DNA from 3 places in the Gordonibacter urolithinfaciens genome. Region 3 is predicted to be linked to each of the others. Evidence: predicted binding sites of a transcription regulator. Region 3 holds the regulator's gene; each other region holds the start of a gene.
The links. Region 3 encodes HrcA, which represses chaperone genes, less so after heat shock. Its sites were predicted from a motif close to TNTTAGCANNCNNNNNNNNNGNNTGCTAANA; they were not measured.

Region 1 (6,709 bases), 2.0 Mb from region 3:
CCCTTGCCGCCGCCGTTGGGCGCGCAGCCGGCCAGCGCGCCGCCAGCCACGAGCACGGCACCCGAAGCCACGGCTGCCTTGAGGAAGTTGCGTCGGTTCATGCTGCTCTCCATAATAATCCTCCCTGTTCCCTCTGCTTGTCCGCCTTGCGCCGGTCGTTGCCGGGCGCAAGGCGGAATCCCTGTCGATCGTCCTCGCGACGATGCCCCCACTCTAGGTCCGCGGGCCGCCCCCGTCACCGTCCGTTTCGGGCTATATTGCCTTCTGCTGCCGTTATCCTGCGGTTTCGCCTCTCGCACGTGCAGGCGTTTCCGGTATCATGGGCGCATGATGAATGCGGGGAGGGGAAAGCGCGCCGCAGGGCACGCGTCGAGCGCAGAGGGGTCGGGGCGCGCAGCGCCGGCCGCTTCGCCGCGCGCGGTGGACCCGCGGCTGTTCTCGCTCGTGGTGATCGTGGGCTACGGGCTGTTCCGTGGCGTGAACGCCAACTCCTACCTGTCGGCGTTCGCCTCGGTGGAGGCGCCGTTCCTGTTCGTCCCCGACCTGTTCTTCAACGTGGTGGTGGCCTGCTCGGTGGTCGTGTGCTCGGTCACCGTCATCGCGCTGGTGCTGCGCGGGCGGCTGGGCCCGCTGTCCATGCCCTACGTGGCGCCCGCGGCGCTGTTCGTGGCGGCGAGCCTGTGCGCCCTGTTCGGCGTTTTCTCATGGATGCCATCCGATCTGGCGCTCATCGTGCCGGGCGTGCTGCTCGGGGCGGCGTCGGTCATGCTGTCGCTCGTGTGGGTGGAGGTGCTGGCCTGCCAGGAGCCGCGCGCCATCGTCACGCAGATCGCGCTCAGCATGCTGGTGAACATGGTGACGTCGTCGGTGCTCTCGGGTCTGTCCGGCGGCGCGCGGGCGGCTGCGAGCTGTGCGGCCCTGGTCGTCATGGTGCTGTGCGCGCGGTACGTGCGGCGCGCGTTGCGCACGGGTGCGGCGGGCGCGAGGGCAGGCGGCGCGGTCGTGACGATGGCGGTGGGAAAAGGCGCGGCGGGCGATTGCGCGGGCAAGGCGGCGCGCGGGCATCTGAAGGCCGCGCCGCGCGGATCGTACCGCGACGCGTTCTTGGAGCTGGGAGACTCGCTCGTTGCGTTCTGCGTCATGGAGGCCGTGATCGGGCTGCTCAACAGCTTCATGCTGGCCGGGTCCGTCACGTTCGCCGGGTCGGGCTCGGTGTCGGGGGTGGGCATGCTCATCGGCATCTTGGCGTTCTGCGTCGTCGTGTTCGTGGTGCAGCGCATCCCGCGGGTGTCCACGGCGTTCCGCGTGCTCATGCCATCATCGCCTCGCTCTTGGTGTTCCTGCCGTTTCTGGGCGAGCAGTTCAACCTCTTCTTCAGCACGGTGCTCTTGGGCGGCTACTACTTCATTGCGCTGCTCATCACGTATGTGGTGGCCGAGACGGCGCACGTGCGGAACCTGTCGCCCTACGTTCTCATGGGGGCGGCCGCGTGCCTTGCGCGCGTCTGCCTGGCCGCGGCGCTCTTGGGCGGGTACGCCATCGGCTCGCTGCCGGGCGGCCTGTTCGGCGAGAGCGAGCACCTCATGCGCTACCTGGTGGTCATCATGGCCGTGATCTACGCGCTGTCGCTGGCGGCCGTGCTCGTGTCGCGCGACCGGCGCCGCCGACGGCGCGGCGATGCGGATGCGGCGGGCTCGGTTTCGGCGCCGGCGGGTGCGGCCGTGGCGGCGCCTGCCCCGGCCATCGCGGCGGCCGAGGGCGATGACGCATTCGATGCGCGATGCGCGGCCGTGGCCGCAGCGGGCAACCTCACCGAGCGCGAGGCGGAGATCATGCGCTATCTGGCGCGCGGCCGCACGAAAGCTCATATCGCCGGCGTGCTGTACGTCAGCGAGAACACCGTGCGCAGCCATGTGCGCAATATCTATGCCAAGCTCGAGGTCCACACCCGCCAGCAGCTCATCGACCTCGTGGAGGAAGAGCGCGGCGCGGACGGCGGCGGCGAGGCTCCCGGCTCCCGGTAGGCGCGTTCGGATACTCCAATTACCTCGGTTGGTGTATGGCGCGGCGGGGCCGGGTCGCGTACCATGGCAGACATGGAGAACTTCCTTGTGAACAACCGCCCGATGGCGCCCAAGGACTGGGCGGTCGACGTCGCCGTGATGCTGGCGGCGTTCCTGTTCGGCTGCGGGCAGCTCATGCTCACGGCTTCGTCCATCGTGATCCCCGACCTGGAGTTGCGCCAGTACCTGGGCATCGTGAACGTCGTGCCCGACACGTCGGTGTTCGTGGCGCTGGCGCTGACCACGCTGCCGCTCGCGGCGCGGAGGCGGTTCCCATGGCCCGTGTTCCTGTTCGTGCTCATCACGTTCCTGGGGCTGCAGAGCGCGTTCCGCGGCTTCTCGCTCACGGTGGTGGGCCCCGTGGTGGCGCTGTACACCATCGCCTGCGAGCGCGGGCGCACGGAGGCCGCCGTCGCCGTCGCCCTGGCCGTGGCGGGCGTGCTGTTCGCCGACGCGCCCTCGCGCACGGCGAGCCTCGCCTTCTTCACGCGCTTCCAGAACGTCGCGCTCCTGGCGGCTGCGGCGCTCGCGGGCTACGCATACCGCACGCACCGCGCCTACGTGGCGGAGACGGAGCGGCGCGCGCTCGAGGCGGAGCGCTCGCGCGAGGAGGAGGCGGCCCGGCGCGTGGAGGAGGAGCGCGTGCGCATAGCCCGCGAGGTGCACGACATTACGGCGCACTCGCTCTCCGCGGTGAGCATCCAGGCGGCCGCGGCCGAGCGCCTGGTCGACCGCGACCCGGCGGCGGCAAAGCTCGCAATCGCCGCTGCGCGCACGACGGCGAAGGACGCCCTCGAGGAGATCCGCGGCATGATAGGCGTGCTGCGAGCCGGCGACCCCGCGGCCGAGACGGAACCCACGGCCGGCACCGAGCGCCTGGACGACCTCGCTGCCTACTTGCGCCGTGCCGGCGTGGACGTGGCGCTGGATGCGGGCGGGTACGACCGCGCCGCCGTGCCGGCGTTCGTGGACGTGGCACTGTACGGCATCGCCCGCGAGGCCGCGACGAACATCGTGCGGCACGCCGGCGCGCATGCGGCGACGATACGCCTGGCTACGGGGCCGACAGGCGCGAACCTGTCGGTAGAGGACGACGGCAGGGGCGCGGCGGCCGAGACGGACGGGCGCGGCCACGGCATTGCGGGAATGGCCGAGCGCGTGGGGCTTCTGGGCGGCACGTTCGCAGCCGGCCCGCGCCCGCGCGGCGGGTTCCGCGTGGAGGCGCGCATTCCCCTGGGAGCGGAGAAGGAGGCGTCATGATCGAGAGGCATCTGCGAGAGGCGCGCTCGGCGGCGGGGGAGGTGCCGGTCCGCTCGGCGGGCGAGCGTCCTCTGCGCTTAGTGGTGGCCGACGACCAGGACCTCGTGCGCAGCGGGTTCCGCCTGATCCTGTCCTCGTACGACGGCTTCTCCATCGTGGGGGAGGCGCGCGACGGCGAGGAGGCCGTGGAGCTCGCTCGCCGCCTCGTGCCCGACGTGGTCCTCATGGACATCCGCATGCCGCACCTGAACGGCATCGAGGCCACCCGCGCCATCACGGGCGATCCGGCGCTCGCCGACGTGCGCGTGCTCATCCTCACCACGTTCGACATCGACGAGTACGTCTACGACGCGCTCGCGGCCGGGGCGGGCGGCTTTCTGTTGAAGGACGCCGAGCCCGACGACATCGCCGCCGCCGTGCGCGTGGTGGCGGCCGGCGACGCGCTCATCCAGCCCTCGGTGATGCGGCGCCTGGTGGAGACGTTCGTGCGCATGCGCCCTGCGGCCGGTGCCGGCGTGGCCGCAGGGGAAGGCGGCAGCGCGTTCTCCGCGCTCACCGAGCGCGAGCGCGAGATACTGGTACAGGTGGCCCGCGGCATGACGAACGACGAGATAGGCGCCGAGCTGTTCATCTCGTCCGCCACGGTGAAGACGCACCTCGCCCGCATCATGGCGAAGCTGGGCGCCCACGACCGCGCACAGCTGGTGGTGAGGGCGTACGAGGGCGGCCTCGTGAGGCCGGGCGAGCGCTAGCATCGGTCACGGCGCGGCGGCATGTGCGGCCGCGCCCGTCGGTCGGCGATTGCACCGCAGCGCCGCGAAGCGATCGTGCTGCCGCCTCGCGTCCGCTTCGCAACCCCGCCCGCGCCGCCTCGTTCGCGCTGCAGAATCGTCCTGCTCCCGCTCCCGCCGCCCTGCAAGCGCCGCCCGCGTCTGTGCTGCAGCGCTACGCCGCGCCCCTTCGCAACCCCGCCCGCGCCGTCCCGCGCCCGCCTCGCCGGCCACTCCCCAGACCGTTTTTGTGCAAAAGCACAAAAACTTTCAGGAGTCCATCGAACGAATTGTGGCGATTATGCAAAACCTCAGTCAAGGGCACTGAGATTTCCTCAATTTTGCTTGCATTCGCTAACGAGGCTGCTATGATAACGCAATGTTTAGCACTCGTTACCCATGAGTGCTAGCAGTCACCGCAACGGAGTGGTTAAATAGCAAACGTGCTACAACCAGTTTCGGACAAGAGACGGACGAAAGGAAGGCTACGTTATGAACTTGAAACCATTGGGTGATCGCGTCATCATCAAGCAGGACGAGGCTGAGGAGACGACGGCATCCGGTCTGTATCTCGCTACCGAAGCGAAGGAGAAGCCCCAGACGGGCACCGTCCTGGCCGTGGGCGAGGGCAAGCTCGACAAGGACGGCAAGCTCATTCCCGTGCCGGTCAAGGAAGGCGACAAGGTCCTGTACGGCAAGTACGGCGGAACCGAGATCACCGTCGACGGCGAGGACGTCATGATCCTGCGCGCCGACGACCTGTACGCGGTGTTCGCGTAAACCGAAGCAACCCAAGCTAACGCTGAAAGGATAGGCACACTATGGCTAAAGAGATCAAGTTCGAGGCCGACGCGCGCAGCGCGCTCGCGGCCGGCGTCAACAAGCTGTCCAACGCCGTCAAGGTGACGCTCGGCCCCAAGGGCCGCTACGTGGCGCTCGAGAAGTCCTACGGCGCCCCCACCATCACGAACGACGGCGTGACCGTGGCCAAGGAAGTGGAGCTGGAGGACCCGATCGAGAACATGGGCGCCCAGCTGGTCCGCGAGGTTGCCGTGAAGACGAACGACGTGGCCGGCGACGGCACCACCACCGCAACGCTGCTGGCCGACGTCATCGTGTCCGAGGGCCTGCGCAACGTGACGGCCGGCGCCGACGCGCTGGGCATCCGCCGCGGCATCCAGAAGGCCACCGACGCCATCGTCGACGCCATCAAGGCCGACGCGACGCCCGTGTCCACCAAGGAGCAGATCGCGAACGTCGGCACCATCTCCGCCGGCGACGCCGAGATCGGCGAGAAGATCGCCGAGGCCATGGACGCAGTGGGCAACGACGGCGCCATCTCCGTGGAGGAGAACGCCGCCTCGTTCGACTTGGAGCTCGACATCGTCGAGGGCATGCAGTACGACCGCGGCTACATCTCGCCGTACATGGCCACCGACATGGAGAAGATGGAAGCCGTCCTCTCCGACCCCTACATCCTGCTCACCGACCAGAAGATCACCAGCATCCAGGACATGGTCCCGCTGCTGGAGGAGGTCATGCGCTCCGGCCGCCCGCTGTTCATCGTTGCCGAGGACGTGGAGGGCGAGGCCCTGGCCACCATCCTGCTGAACAAGCTGCGCGGCACGTTCAACTGCGTCGCCATCAAGGCCCCCGGCTTCGGCGACCGCCGCAAGCGCATCCTGGAGGACATCGCAGCCGTCACGGGCGCGCAGGTCATCGACAAGGACTTCGGCATGACCATGGCCGACGCCACCATCGACATGATGGGCCACGCCAAGACGGTCAAGGTCACGAAGGACACCGCCCTCATCGTGGACGGCGCCGGCGACAAGAAGAACATCGAGGACCGCATCCACCAGATCCGCGCCGAGCTCGAGCGCGTCGACTCCGACTTCGACCGCGAGAAGCTGCAGGAGCGCCTGGCGAAGCTGTCCGGCGGCGTGGCCGTGCTCAAGGTGGGCGCCGCGACCGAGTCCGAGCTCAAGGAGAAGAAGTCCCGCATCGAGGACGCCCTGCAGGCGACCCGCGCGGCCGTGGAAGAGGGCATCGTCGCCGGCGGCGGCGTGGCGCTCGTGGACGCGCTGCCCGCGCTCGACAACATCGCGTCGGTCGACAAGGACGAGGAAGTCGGCGTGGCCATCATCCGCAAGGCGCTGGAGGCCCCGATGCGCGCCATCGCCCAGAACGCGGGCTTCGAGGGCAGCGTCGTGGTGGAGCGCGTGAAGGGCATGGGCAAGGGCGAAGGTCTGAACTGCGCCAACGGCGAGTACGGCAACATGATCGAAATGGGCGTGAACGACCCCGTCAAGGTCACGCGCACCGCGCTGCAGTCCGCTGCCTCCGTGGCGGCCCTCATCCTCATCACCGAGGCCACCATCAACGACATCCCGAAGGACCCGGATCCGGCGGCCCTGGCTGCCATGGCCGGTGCCGGCGGCGGTATGGGCGGCATGATGTAAGACCCCCCGGTTCCGGCAGCCGCCCGGCCGCCGGAACCACCTGAGACGCTGCGGGCGCTTACGCGCCCGGCCAGCGTATCCCTAACTCGGAGAACGGGGCGGCCGATGGGCCGCCCCGCTTCGTTTTCTGGCCGGCGCGTTGCTTTTCACGCCA
Region 2 (6,709 bases), 950 kb from region 3:
CAGCAAGCGCTGGATAGCACGGCGCAGCGGGCGCGCGCCGAACGTGGCATCGGTGCCCTCCTTGGCGATGAGCTTGCACGCCGTGTCGGTCAGGTTGATGGACATGTTCTGCGCGATCAGGCGCTCGCGCAGGTCGGCCACCATGAGCTTCACGATCTCGGCGATCTGCTCGTCGTTCAGGCTCTTGAACACGATGATCTCGTCGATGCGGTTCAGGAACTCGGGACGGAACAGCTTCTTCATCTCGGACATGACGCGGCTCTTTATCTCCTTGTCGGAGAGGCCCGCGTGCTCCTCGGTGGAGAAGCCGAGCGTCGTCGGCTGCGCGATCTCGCGCGCGCCCACGTTCGACGTCATGATGATGACCGTGTTGCGGAAGTCGACCGTGCGACCCTGCGCGTCCGTCAAGCGGCCCTCCTCCAAGATCTGGAGCAGGATGTTGAACACGTCGGGGTGCGCCTTCTCGATCTCGTCGAACAGCACCACCGAGTAGGGGCGCTGGCGAACGGCCTTCGTCAGCTGGCCGCCCTCGTCGAAGCCCACGTAGCCCGGAGGGCTGCCGACCAGGCGGGACACGCTGTGCTTCTCCATGTACTCGGACATGTCGAAGGACAGGAGCGCATCCTCGGAGTTGAACAGGAACTCGGCCAGCGCCTTCGAGAGCTCCGTCTTGCCCACGCCCGAGGGGCCCAGGAAGATGAACGAGCCGGCGGGCCGCTTCGGATCCTTGAGGCCCGAGCGCGAGCGGCGGATGGCCTTCGACAGCGCCGTGACGGCCTCTTCCTGGCCCACGACGCGCTCGTGCAGCACGCTCTCCATGCGCAGCAGCTTCTCGGTCTCGGCCTCGGTGAGGTTCGATACCGGCACGCCCGTGGTCATGGACACCACGTCGGCGATGTCCTCCACCGTCACCTGCTGGATGGTCTTCTGGGCATTCTCCTCCCAGTCCTTCTCGGCCTGGGCGCGCTTGTCCTTGAGCTGGGCCTCCTCGTCGCGCAGCTGGGCGGCGCGCTCGAAGTCCTGGGCGGCGATGGCACCGTCCTTCTCGGCGCGGAGCTTGCGCAGGTCCTCGTCCAGGTCGCGCAGCTCCTTCGGCAGCGTCATGTTGCGGATGCGCATGCGGGCGCCGGCCTCGTCGAGCACGTCGATGGCCTTGTCGGGCAGGAAGCGGTCCTGGATGTAGCGGTCGGCCAGCGTCACGGCCGCCTGCAGCGCCTCGTCGGTGAAGTGTACCTGGTGATGCGCCTCGTAGCGGTCGCGCAGGCCCTCCATGATGCGCAGCGCCTGCTCCTCGTTCGGCTCGCCCACGGTGATGGGCTGGAAGCGGCGCTCCAGCGCGGAGTCCTTCTCCAGGTGCTTGCGGTACTCGTCGATGGTGGTGGCGCCGATGACCTGGATCTCGCCGCGCGACAGCGGCGGCTTCAGGATGGCGGCCGCGTCGATGGAGCCCTCGGCCGATCCCGCGCCGATGAGCGTGTGCATCTCGTCGATGAACAGGATGATGTCGCCCGCGTCCATGACCTCCTTGATGCACTTCTTCAGGCGCTCTTCGAACTCGCCGCGGTACTTCGACCCGGCCACGAGCGCGCTCACGTCGAGCGTGAACAGGCGCTTGTCGCGCAGGATGTCCGGCACCTGGTTCGACACGATGAGCTGCGCCAGGCCCTCGGCCACGGCGGTCTTGCCCACGCCCGGCTCGCCGATGAGCAGCGGGTTGTTCTTCTGGCGGCGCGAGAGCACCTGCATGACGCGCTCGATCTCGCCCGCGCGGCCGATGACCGGGTCCAGCTTGCCGTCGCGCGCCTTCTGCGTGAGGTCGGTGCCGAACTCCTTGAGCACGCTGTCGGAGCCTTGGCCTTGGGGGTCGAACGCGTTGCGCCCGGCGTACACGGGGCTCTGCCCCACGAGGTCGTTCAGCGCGCTGCGCACGTCGTCGCCGGAGATGCCCAGGCGCGTGAGCACCTCGAGCGCGGTACCGTCGCCCTCGCGCACGATGCCGAGCAGCAGATGCTCGGTGGATATGTAGGATTGGCCCATCTGCATGGCCTCGCGCAGGCTGTTCTCCAGCACGCGCTTGACGCGGGGCGTGAAGGAGAGATGCCCGGACACGTCGGTGTCCTCGTCGATGGCCACCACCTGGCGGATAGCCTGCACCACGGCGTCGTACTTCACGCCCTTGCGGTCGAGGGCCTGGGCGGCCAGTCCGTCCTTCTCTTGTATAAGGCCGAGCAGGATGTGCTCGGTGCCCACGTAGGGCTGGTGGAGCGAGCGGGCCTCATCCTGCGCCAGGACGAGCACCTTGCGCGCTTTGTCCGTAAACTTCTCAAATGACATGCTAGCCTCTATTCTCGCAGAGTCTATCGTATGGTTCCGTGCCATCTTAGCACTCTTGTATTGAGAGTGCCAATGCCGCATATGGCCGCACACGCTCGCTCCACAAGCGCAGGCGGCGGCGACCCGTTCATCCTATCACGACCTCCGGCTGCGCGCTGCCGTGCCCCCCGATGCCTCCAAAAGTGCTCACTTCTGACGAGGTTCTGACACGTGCGGGGTTTTTCGCAGGAGCGCACCTCGCGATGTCCGGCTGCCGCTGCTCGAGCCTCCCACGAACCGCCCACCTCGGATACGAGTTCTGCGGCACGTTCGCGCCCGACGAGAGCCGCCCCTACGGATCAGGGGCCAGGAAGCCGCTCACCTCGCCGGAGAAAATAGCGTCCTGCCTGCGAAAACTCGACGGCGTTCGAGGAGCGAAAGCCCTGCGCACAGCCCTCCCCCACATCATGGAGGGCTCGGCCTCGCCGCGCGAATCAACGCTGGCCGAGCTCGTGACCCTTCCCTGTCTGCGCGGAGGAAGCGGCATCAAGCACCCCTTGATGAACGCTGTCGTCCCCATACCCGAGCGCAGCCGCTGGGTCACCGGCCGCTCGCATTTGCGCTGCGACCTTATCTGGCCCGATGAGCGTGTGGCCGTGGAGTACGACAGCACGCTCTGCCACACCGGAGCCGAGCGCATCGCCGAGGACGCCGCCCGCAAGGATGCGCTCGAGGCACTCGGATTCACGGTGGTGACCGCCACCTGGAAACAGGTGGAAAACTACCAGGAGTACAACCGGTTCGCCAAGGCGCTGGCGAAGCACCTCGGCACGAGGGCCAGGCCCGTCTGCTCCGAATACCCCGCGCGCCAGCTCGCCCTCCGAAGGGAGCTGCTCGGCTGAGCGCAATCCGCCTCGCGCGCGGCGATTCGCCACGCTCGTGGCAGAAAATGGCGCTAGTTTATCATCGGCTTTTTCGGTCAGGCACACCGGTTTGAGAGACATGAACATGACCTGGCCCTTTGCGAATGCCCTTCGAGAAGGAGCCTTCAGCAGCCGGCTTCCGGCATCTCGAATGATCAACTATCGTCAAAACCTGCCACGAAACCGGGTTTCCCGTGCGCTGGGGCGTCTTAGACGCAAGAAGGCCGCCCGAGCGGGTGCGAGGGCGGCCTTCGTTGGAAGCGTGCTTTTGCCGGGACGCTAGTACAGCTTCGCGCCGGCGGGGATGCGGTCGTCCACCATGAGCAGGTTCAGGCGCTCCTCGGGCTGGCCGTCCTTGCCGGGCTCCTCGTGGATGGCGGAGAGCAGCATGCCGCACGATTCGACGCCCATCATCTTGCGCGGCGGGAGGTTGGTGATGGCGATGAGCGTGCGGCCCACCAGCTCCTCCGGCTCGTAGTAGGCGTGGATGCCGGACAGGATGACGCGGTCGGCGCCCGTGCCGTCATCGAGCGTGAACTGCAGCAGCTTCTTGCTCTTGGGAACGGCTGCGCACTCCTTCACCTTCACGGCGCGGAAGTCCGACTTGCTGAACGTGTCGAAATCGACCTCGTCCTCGAACAGCGGCTCCACGACCACCTTCGAGAAGTCGATGGGCGCGGCCGCAGGAGCGTCGGCGACAGCCGTCGGCGCGGCCGCAACCGGCGCGGCAGCGCGCGAGCGCCCGCCTGCAGGGGCCTCATCCCTCATGTGGGGGAACAGCAACACGTCGCGGATGGACGGGGCGTCGGTGAGCAGCATGACCAGGCGGTCGATGCCGATGCCGCAGCCGCCCGCCGGGGGCATGCCGTACTCGAGCGCGCGCACGTAGTCGTCGTCGTAGCCCATGGCCTCGTCGTCGCCCAGGTCCTTCGCCTCCACCTGCTTGCGGAAGCGCTCGGCCTGGTCCACCGGGTCGTTCAGCTCGCCGAAGGCGTTGGCGTACTCGTGGCCGCAGATGAACAGCTCGAAGCGCTCGGTGAGCTCGGGCTCGCCAGCCTTCTTCTTGGCGAGCGGCGACACCTCCAGGGGATGCTCCGTCACGAACGTGGGCTGGATGAGCTTCTCCTCGGCAACCGCCTCGAAGATCTCGGCGATGAGCTTGCCCTTGCCCCACGCGTCCTCGGCATGGCCGCCGTTGCGCTCGAGGATGGCCACCAGCTCCTCGCGGGTGCGCGCGAAGCTCACGTCCTCCCCCGCGCCCTCGCTGGCCAGCTCGATCATGGTGGCGCGGCGCCACGTGCCGCCCAGGTCCACCTGCTGGCCCTGGTACTCAACCTGCGTGGTGCCGCATGCGGCCAGCGCCGCGGCCTGCACGACGCCCTGCGTGAGCTCCATCATGCCCTCCAGGTCGGAGAACGCCTGGTAGAACTCCATGGTGGTGAACTCGGGGTTGTGGTAGGGGTCCATGCCCTCGTTGCGGAACTGCCGGCCGATCTCGAACACCTTCTCGAAGCCGCCCACGATGAGGCGCTTGAGGTGCAGCTCGGTGGCGATGCGCAGGTAGAAGTCCTTGTCGAGCGCGTTGTGATGCGTGACGAAGGGGCGCGCGTTCGCGCCGCCGAGGATGGGGTGCAGGATGGGCGTCTCCACCTCGAAGTAGCCGTGGTCTTCCATAAAGCGGCGGATGGCTGCCACGATTTTGAAGCGCTTCGTGAACGTGTCCTTCACCTCGGGGTTCATTACCAGGTCGACGTAGCGCTGGCGGTAGCGCGTCTCCTTGTCGGCCAGGCCGTGGAACTTCTCGGGCAGGGGGCGCAGGCTCTTGGACAGCAGCTCGAAGGACTCGACCGCCACGGAGAGCTGGCCGCGCTTCGTGCGCATCATGGTGCCGACGACGCCGATCCAGTCGCCCACGTCGAGGTCCTTGAGCTCGGAGAACGATTCCTCGCCCAGCGCGTTGATGCGGCAGAACAGCTGCATGTCGCCCGAGGAGTCGCGCAGCTCGAGAAAAGCGAGCTTGCCCTGGTCGCGCTTGGCCATGATGCGGCCTGCCACCTGCACCTCGTCCTCGGTGGACGCGCCGTCCTCGAGACCCTCGTACTGGGAGGCAAGGTCGGCCAAGTGGTGCGAGTAAGCGAACGCATGGCCGTATGGGTCGCGCCCCGCCGCCAGCAGCGCCTCGCGCTTGGCGCGGCGCACCGCGATGGGATCGTCCTCGATGACCTGCCCGGTATCCGTCGTGTCGTTGGTGTCGCTCATAGTTCAGTGCCCCTCAATCTCGTTCAGCTCGCAGAGCGGGCTCGCCCACCAGGGCCGGGCCCTTCGCGCGAAGCGCGAAAACCAACCGCGCAGGTTGGCGTAGTAAGTCAGCGAGGCCCGCCCTCGTGCCCGAGATTCGGGGGATGGCGCGGGCGCCGCGTACTTCGGTACGCAAGCCCGCGACATCGCGCGAAGATCGGGTGCGAGGGCGGGCCGCAGCGTCGGCGGGTTCCGGCGGCCGCCAGGCCGACGGAACCGGAACCGCAGTCGTCGGCGAGTTCCGGCGGCCGCCAAGCCGACGGAACTTCCTAATGCTCGATCTTCAGAATCACCATGGAGATGTCGCGGCCGGTCGGGCCCGTAGTCTCCACCTTGTCACCCTTCTTGTGGCCCAAGAGCGCTGCACCCACCGGCGACTCGTTGCTGATCTTGCCGGCAGCCGCGTCGCTCTCGGCACCGCCCACGATGGTGAAGACGCGCTCCTTGCCCCCCATGTCCACCGTGACCATGGAGCCGATGTTCACCTTGCTGGAACGCTTCGGCGTGCTCACGACGGTGGCCTCGGACAGGATGCGGCTGATCTCGGCGATGCGCGCCTCCATCATGCCCTGCTCGTTCTTGGCATCGTCGTACTCGGAGTTCTCCGAGATATCGCCGAACTCGCGCGCCACCTTGATGCGCTCGCCGATCTCGGCGCGCTTCTCGGTCTCGAGGTAGTGCAGTTCCTCCTCGAGCTTTTCCTTGCCCTCCTGCGTGAGGATGAAGTTGTCGTTTGCCATGCTTCTCACCTGTCCGATACCTACAACAGGCACGCCCGGTTGTCGGACGTGCGGCTTTTTATCTCTGTACGTGAGTGCTCCGACGGAGTGTCGGCCGATATACAAAAAAGCGGTATGTGCCCGGCCGAGCCGTCTGCACATACCGCGAACCGATTCGCTAGCGCCAGGCTATTCGGCCTTCTTCTTCGCCGCCGTGGTCCTCTTCGCAGTCGTGGTAGCCTTCTTGGGGGCCGGTTTCTCTTCCTCAACCTCTTCGACGACTTCCTCGTCCTCGTCCTCGGCTTCCTCGATGGCCTTGCCGCCGCCCATGCCCTCGCGCAGGTTCTTGACGGTCTTGCCGATCGCGCCGCCGAGCTTCGGGAGGTTCTTCGGCCCGAAGATCAGCAGGATGACTGCCAAGATGATCAGCAGCTCCGGCATGCCCATACCCAGGAT
Region 3 (6,709 bases):
GCATGCGCAAGCACGCCATGTGGTACCTGGCGGGCCTGCCGGGCGCCGCCGCGGCGCGCGCGAAGATCAACGCCTGCGTGTCCGTGGAGGACTTCGACCGCGTGTTCGACGAGCTGCTCGCCTTGCTGGGCGAGCATGAACAGGAGGGCTAGACCATGCCGCACGACCCTTATCGCGCCCTGTACCTCCATCTGCCGTTCTGCGTGAGGCGGTGCGGGTACTGCGACTTCGCCACGTCTGCGGTGCCGGGTGACGCGCCGGAGATCGACGCGTACGTGGAGGACCTCTGCCTGCAGCTACGCCGCAAGGCGAAGGAGGGCGAGCTCGGGGCGCTCGAGACGGTGTACGTGGGCGGCGGGACGCCGAGCCACATCGGCCTGGCGCGGCTGTCCATGCTGCTGTACACGCTGTCGCTGTCGATGCACCTCACGCCCGAGGTGGAGTGCACGATGGAGGCGAACCCCGAGAGCCTGACGGAGCGCATGGTGCGCGACGTGTGGGCGCTCGGGGTGAACCGCCTGTCCATAGGTGTGCAGAGCTTCGACGACGAGGTGCTGGCCGTGCTCGGGCGCGCCCATTCGGCCGACGACGCGCGCCGCGCCATCGAGGCGGCGCATACGCGCTTCGAGAACGTGAGCGTGGACCTCATGTGCGGCATCCCCGGCCAGAGCGCCGGGAGCTTCGAGGCGAGCGTGCGCGAGGCGGCGGCGCTCGGTGCGGCGCATGTGAGCGTGTACCCGCTGACCATCGAGGCGCACACCCCCTTCGATGCCGCCGTGCTCGCCGGCGAGCTGGAAGAGCCCGACGACGACGTGGAGGCCGCGCACATGGAGATCGCCGCGCGCGTGCTGGTCGAGGCCGGCTACGAGCGCTACGAGGTGGCAAGCTACGCCCGCCCCGGCTTCGCGTGCCGCCACAACATCGCGTACTGGACGGGCGTGCCGTACCTGGGGCTCGGCCGCTCGGCGGCCACGATGACCCAGAACGCGGAGCGCCGCATGCGCGTGCAGGACGGGCAGGTGACCGACGACCTGGACGCGCGCGGCATGGCCGCCGAGGACCTCATGCTGGGCATGCGCATGACCTGCGGCGTGTCCGACGGGCAGGTGGAGGCCGCCGCCGTCCTGCTGCCCGGCGCCCCCGCCGTGCTCGCGGAACTGGAAGGGGAGGGCCTCGTGGAGCATGCGGGCGGGCGCTGGCGCCCCACCGACCGCGGCTGGCTCTGCGGCAACGAGCTCTACGGGAGGCTGTTCGACTTGGCATAGGGAATCCGTGCACGCGCTCCTCCTATGCAGTAACCGTCAAGTTTCTCCATAATTTCCCGCTGTTGTTAGCACTCTCGGCTTTCGGCTGCTAATATGATGCGTTACTATGGTTCGGGTTCGGGGAATGCCGACGGGCGAGAGAGAGGAAGGTGGAAGGCGTGCTATCCGATCGCAGGCAGCGGGTGCTGGCCGCGCTCATCGAGGAATACGTCGCGCGCGCCCTGCCGGTGGGCTCGCGCACGCTCACGGAGCGCTACCAGCTGGGCGTGAGCCCGGCCACCGTGCGCAACGAGCTTTCGGTGCTCGAGGACGGCGGCTACATCACACAGCCCCACACCTCGGCCGGGCGCATCCCCACCGACCATGGCTACCGCGCGTTCGTGGACAACCTGCTGGCCGCCGACTTCACGGGCGAGGACGAGCGCTACCGCCCCGTCGTGGACGAGCTGCGCCGCAGCGCGAGCGAGCTCGACGCGCTCTTGGAGCAGACGTCGTCGGCCCTCACGCGTCTCACCGACTGCCTCTCCATCGTGCTGGCGCCGTCGGTGCTGAACCTGCACATCAAGCAGCTCTCGCTCATCTCGCTCAACGCGTACCGCGCGCTCGTGGTGCTCGTCACCGAGGACGGCCAGGTGTTCAACCGCCAGATGGAGTTCGCCGAGGAGGTGTGCTCGGACGACCTGGCGCGCGTGCAGGCGTTTCTGGGCGACGTGTTCACGGGCAAGTCGCTCCAGCAGATCGAGGACGGCCTGGGCCAGGGCATGGCCGAGGCGTTCCGCGACCCGCTCGTGCGCATGGCGCTCGACGAGGTGCTGTCGTGTTTGCAGGAGAGCGAGCTGTCGCGCGCCCACCGGCTTGGCGTGAGCTCGCTTCTGACGAAGCCCGAGTTCAGCCAGTCGCAGGCACTGCTGCCCGTCATGCAGGTGCTCGAGGACGACACGGTCATGCTGCATATCCTGGACGACGCCGTGCGGCAGGGCGACGGCACGCCCAGCGTGCGCATCGGGCGCGAGAACGATGCGGCGGAGCTGGCGGGCGTGTCCGTGGTGGCCAGCCGCTACGGGCGCGGGGAGTCGGCCGGCGTCGTGGCCGTCATCGGGCCCACGCGCATGGACTATTCTAAGGTATTGCGGGCGGTGCGCATCGCGAGCGCGGCGCTTCAGGACGTATAGGGCTTGCACGGCGCCCGCACGAGGGGGCGCCGTCAAACGAGGAAGGTACTGCAAGAGCAATGGCCAAGGATCTGTACGAGGTTCTGGGCGTTTCCAAGAACGCCACGGAGGACGAGATCAAGAAGGCGTTCCGACGCCGCGCGCGCGAGCTTCACCCCGACGTGAACAAGGCGCCCGACGCCGAGGACCAGTTCAAGGAGCTGAACGAGGCGTACGACGTGCTGAGCGACCCCGGCAAGCGCGCCCAGTACGACCGCTTCGGCACCATACCGGGCGCGGCCGGCGGCGGCAGCCCCTACGGGGGCGGCGGCTACGTGGACTTCGAGGACCTGTTCGGCGGCGGCTTCGGCATGGGCGACATCTTCAGCTCGTTCTTCGGCGGGGCCGCGGGCGGGCGCCAGCAGCAGCGACGCGAGGGCCGCGACATGGGCGTGGGCCTGCGCGTCACGCTGGAGGAGGTGGCCGCAGGCGCCAAGAAGGAGATCGTCTACGACCGCCTGGCGCCGTGCCCTGACTGCGACGGCACGGGCCTCGGCCCCGACGGGCGCGAGATCACCTGTCCGGACTGCGGCGGCCAGGGCCGCGTGGTCTCGGTGCAGCATACGTTTTTGGGCGACATGCAGACGGCCACCACGTGCAAGACCTGCAACGGCACGGGCCGCTCGGTGGAGAACCCGTGTCCGGAATGCGAGGGCCAGGGCCGCGTGCCCGACCGCCAGCGCGTGACCGTGGAGGTGCCGGTGGGCATCCGCGACTCGCAGCAGCTGCGCCTGTCCGGGTTCGGCGAGGCGGGCATGCAGGGCGCGGCGCCCGGCGACCTCATCGTCACGGTGCGCATCCAGCCGCACGAGTTCTTCGAGCGCGACGGCGATCACCTGCACGCGCGGGCGAACGTGTCCATCGTGCAGGCCTCCCTCGGAGCCGAGATCGAGATCGACGGCATCTTCGAGGGCGAGAAGGTGCAGGTGCGCATACCCGAGGGCTGCCAGAACGAGCAGGTGGTGCGCGTGAAGGGCTTCGGCATGCCGAAGTTCCGCAGCGACGCGCGCGGCGACATGTTCGTGCACGTGAACGTGGTGGTGCCCAAGAAGCTCGCGAAGAGGCAGCGCGAGCTGTTGGAGCAGCTGGCCGAGGAGCTGGGCGAGGACGTCTCCGACGAGCGCACGCCCCTGCAGAAGCTGCGCGACGCCTTCAACTAGCGGGCGAGAGATGTCCCTTCAACATTTCTACCTCGACGAGCAGGTGCTCGCCGACGAGGTTGGCGAGTCGTTCCCGCTGCGCCTCGCGGCGGACGACGCGAAGCATGCGCGCGTGCTTCGGCTGGCGCCGGGCGAGCGCATCGCGGTGGTGGACGCGGCGCAGGACTACTTCGCCTGCGAGATCGTCGCGTTCGACGAGGCGCTGCCGGTCGTGCGCATCGCGCAGCGCTTCGAGCGTGCAGACGCGGGCCCGTCGGTGACGCTCGTGCAAGGCCTGGCCAAGGGCGACAAGATGGAGACGGTGATCCGCCACGCCACCGAGCTGGGCGTGGCGGCCTTCGTGCCCCTGGCATGCGAGCGCTCCATCGTGCGGCTCGACGCCCGCAAGGGCGCGGCGAAGGCCGAGCGCTGGCGCGCCATCGCGAAGAGCGCGGCCATGCAGTCGGGGCAGCCGGCCGTGCCCGAGGTGCGGGAGCCGGCGGGCCTGGGGGAGACGTGCGCGCTGCTGGAGACGGCTGCGGCGGTGCTCGTGTGCTGGGAGGAGGCTCCCAGCGCGTCGCGGCTCGACGTCGCGCTCGACCGTGCGCTCGGCGGCGGCCCGGCGGCGCAGGGCGCTCGCGTGGTCGTGGTGGTGGGGCCCGAGGGCGGTCTGACCGAGCGCGAGGTGGAGGCGCTTTCGGCCTGCAACCCCCGCGCCGCGCTCGTGTCGCTCGGCCCGTCCATCCTGCGCACGGAGACCGCCGGCATCGTGGCGCCCGCGCTCGTGCTGTACGAGCTGGAGCGTCGTGCGAGGGCGGGCGCGCGATGAACTTCGCCGTTGTCAACTTGGGGTGCAAGGTGAACCGCGTCGAGTCGGACGACGCGGCGGCGCGTCTCGCCGCGTGCGGCGTGGAGACGCCCGAAGCGGAAGCCGACCTCATCGTGGTCAACACGTGCACGGTCACCGGCGAGGCCGAGAAGAAGACCCGCAAGGCCGTGCGCCGCGCCCTGCGCGCGAACGATCGCGCCCGCGTCCTGGTCACCGGCTGCGCCGCCGCCATCGACGCGGCGTTCTACGAGGCTCTCGACCACCGCGTCACCGTGGTGGGGAAGGCCCAGCTCGCCGACGCGATACGGGACTGGTGCGAGGCCCGTCCCTCCCAGGTCTCCGCCGGCGATCCTGCCGATCCTGCCAACGCCCCCGCCGCGCGAACCGAGGAGCCCGCAGGCTCTCCCTCCGGCGCGCCGCGCGAGGCGTCCCCGTCGAGCGAGGCTCCCCTTTTGCATATCGGATCCGGGTTCCGCACCCGGGTGGGGGTCAAGGTGCAGGACGGGTGCGACAACGCGTGCACGTACTGCATCGTGCACGTGGCGCGCGGCCGGGCGACGAGCCGCCTCGCCGACGAGGTCGTGCGCGAGTGCGCGGCGTACGCGCGGGCGGGCGCGGGCGAGATCGTGCTCACGGGCATCAACCTGGGCTCGTACTGCGACGGCGAGCGCCGCGACCCGTCCGCGACGCGCCTGGCCGGCCTGCTGCGCCGCCTGCTCGACGAGACGGCGGACCTGCACGAGCCCGGCGCGTTCCCCGTGCGCTTCCGCATCTCGAGCGTCGAGCCGCGCGACGTGGACGACGCGCTCATCGACCTCCTCGCCGCCGCCGACGGGCGCGTCTGCCGCCATCTGCACCTGCCGCTGCAGGCGGGAAGCTCGAAGGTGCTGCGCGAGATGGCGCGCCCCTACGACGCGGAGCGGTTCCGCGCGCTCGTGGAGCGGCTCTACGCCGCCGTGCCCGAGCTGGCGCTGTCCACCGACATCATCGCGGGCTTCCCGGGCGAGACCGATGCCGAGTTCCAGGAGACGCTCGCCCTCGCGCGCGCCTGCCGCTTCGCGAAGATCCACGCCTTCCCGTACTCGCGCCGCGCCGGCACGCCCGCCGCCGCGCGCGCCGACCAGGTGCCTGCCGAGGTCAAGGCGGCCCGAGCAGCCGCGCTGCGCGCCCTCGGCGACGAGCTGCGCGCGTCCGAGCGCGCCCGTCGCGTGGGAACCGTCGAGCTCGCGCTGGTCGAGGAAGGCGGCGTGGCCATGTCGGAAAGCTACTTCGAGCTGCCCGCTCCCGCCGGGGCCCCGTTGGGCACGCTCGTGAAGGCGACGATGTAGCACGGCGTCTCCCGGTGCAGGCTCGTTCGGGCATCGGCTCGCTGCCTGTTCGCCCGGTGCCCGGATCGACCGGGCCTTTCGCCTCGGATGCGCGCTCGAACGGCATAAAATCACCGAATTCGGAAAACTATGCCCCGTCTCGATGGCTTCGGGAAGCGCTTTCCGGCATAGTGCCTGGTCGCGATTCCTCCTTTCCGGCTCAACCTCCGCTTCGGCGGCTTCGGGTCGCCCTCAACTTCCGAATTCGGTGATTTCCTACCATTCGCGGTGCTTGCCCTCCCCGAAACGAACGCGGACGGGCCTCTGCGAACCGGCGTGGGCCGACGCCCCGATCCGCTCCATTGCCCGCGCATTCTGCCATATGGCGTGCGTGTGGGAAGCTTCCCCCATAGGATCAGGTGTGATATGGTTTCCCGGATGACCGGGAGAGGACGGGAGGCGCCGATGGCCGATGACGAGGCGCGCGAGCGGGCGCGCAGGAGGCTCGAGGAGCGCCAGGCCCGCATGCGCGGAGGGGCGCCCGCTTTACGCGGCGAGCGCGTCGCGCCCGATGCGCCCGACGCGCATGGGCCGATAAGCTCGGGCCGCCTCCGTTCGAGCCGTCCCGGAACGGGGAATCGGCGCTCGTGGGAGGCGCACGGCCCGGAGCCCCTGTTCGCCCTCTCCGAGGCTGCGACGAACCTCGTGCGCGCCGTCGGGCCCAAGCGCCTCGCGATCGCGGTCGTCGCGGTCGTGCTCGTCATCGCGCTCGTCGCGGGCGTCCGCGGCTGCATGGCCGCCGGCGAGGCGGCGCCGGTGCCGGACGAGGCCGACCAGGCCCCCGTCCAGCAGCAGGCGCCGCGCGATCCCATCGACGAGGGCGAGCTCAAGGCCGTGCTCGGCGACGAGCTGGCCGCCCGGCTCGTCCAGGCGGCCGAGACGAGCGACGACGCCGCAT

Region 1: a site for HrcA is predicted at 4,475-4,505, ahead of BN3560_RS08960 (co-chaperone GroES). Genes of this name have one in related genera too.
Region 2: a site for HrcA is predicted at 2,379-2,409, ahead of BN3560_RS04530 (ATP-dependent Clp protease ATP-binding subunit). Genes of this name have one in related genera too.

Annotation. Positions count from the first base shown of each region.
Region 1 covers NZ_LT900217.1:2,087,360-2,094,068, forward strand. The annotation lists gene BN3560_RS08940 (FAD-dependent oxidoreductase) at 1-113, opposite strand, end outside; gene BN3560_RS08945 (hypothetical protein) at 328-1,614, shown strand; gene BN3560_RS14730 (response regulator transcription factor) at 1,584-2,024, shown strand; gene BN3560_RS08950 (sensor histidine kinase) at 2,088-3,323, shown strand; gene BN3560_RS08955 (response regulator transcription factor) at 3,320-4,075, shown strand; gene BN3560_RS08960 (co-chaperone GroES) at 4,586-4,873, shown strand; gene groL (chaperonin GroEL) at 4,915-6,555, shown strand.
Region 2 covers NZ_LT900217.1:1,033,259-1,039,967, forward strand. The annotation lists gene BN3560_RS04530 (ATP-dependent Clp protease ATP-binding subunit) at 1-2,334, opposite strand, end outside; gene BN3560_RS14670 (hypothetical protein) at 2,874-3,215, shown strand; gene lysS (lysine--tRNA ligase) at 3,516-5,495, opposite strand; gene greA (transcription elongation factor GreA) at 5,804-6,274, opposite strand; gene tatA (twin-arginine translocase TatA/TatE family subunit) at 6,443-6,709, opposite strand, start outside.
Region 3 covers NZ_LT900217.1:79,612-86,320, reverse strand. The annotation lists gene dusB (tRNA dihydrouridine synthase DusB) at 1-152, shown strand, start outside; gene hemW (radical SAM family heme chaperone HemW) at 156-1,265, shown strand; gene hrcA (heat-inducible transcriptional repressor HrcA) at 1,424-2,437, shown strand; gene dnaJ (molecular chaperone DnaJ) at 2,497-3,636, shown strand; gene BN3560_RS00370 (RsmE family RNA methyltransferase) at 3,647-4,444, shown strand; gene BN3560_RS00365 (MiaB/RimO family radical SAM methylthiotransferase) at 4,441-5,772, shown strand; gene BN3560_RS00360 (C39 family peptidase) at 6,217-6,709, shown strand, end outside.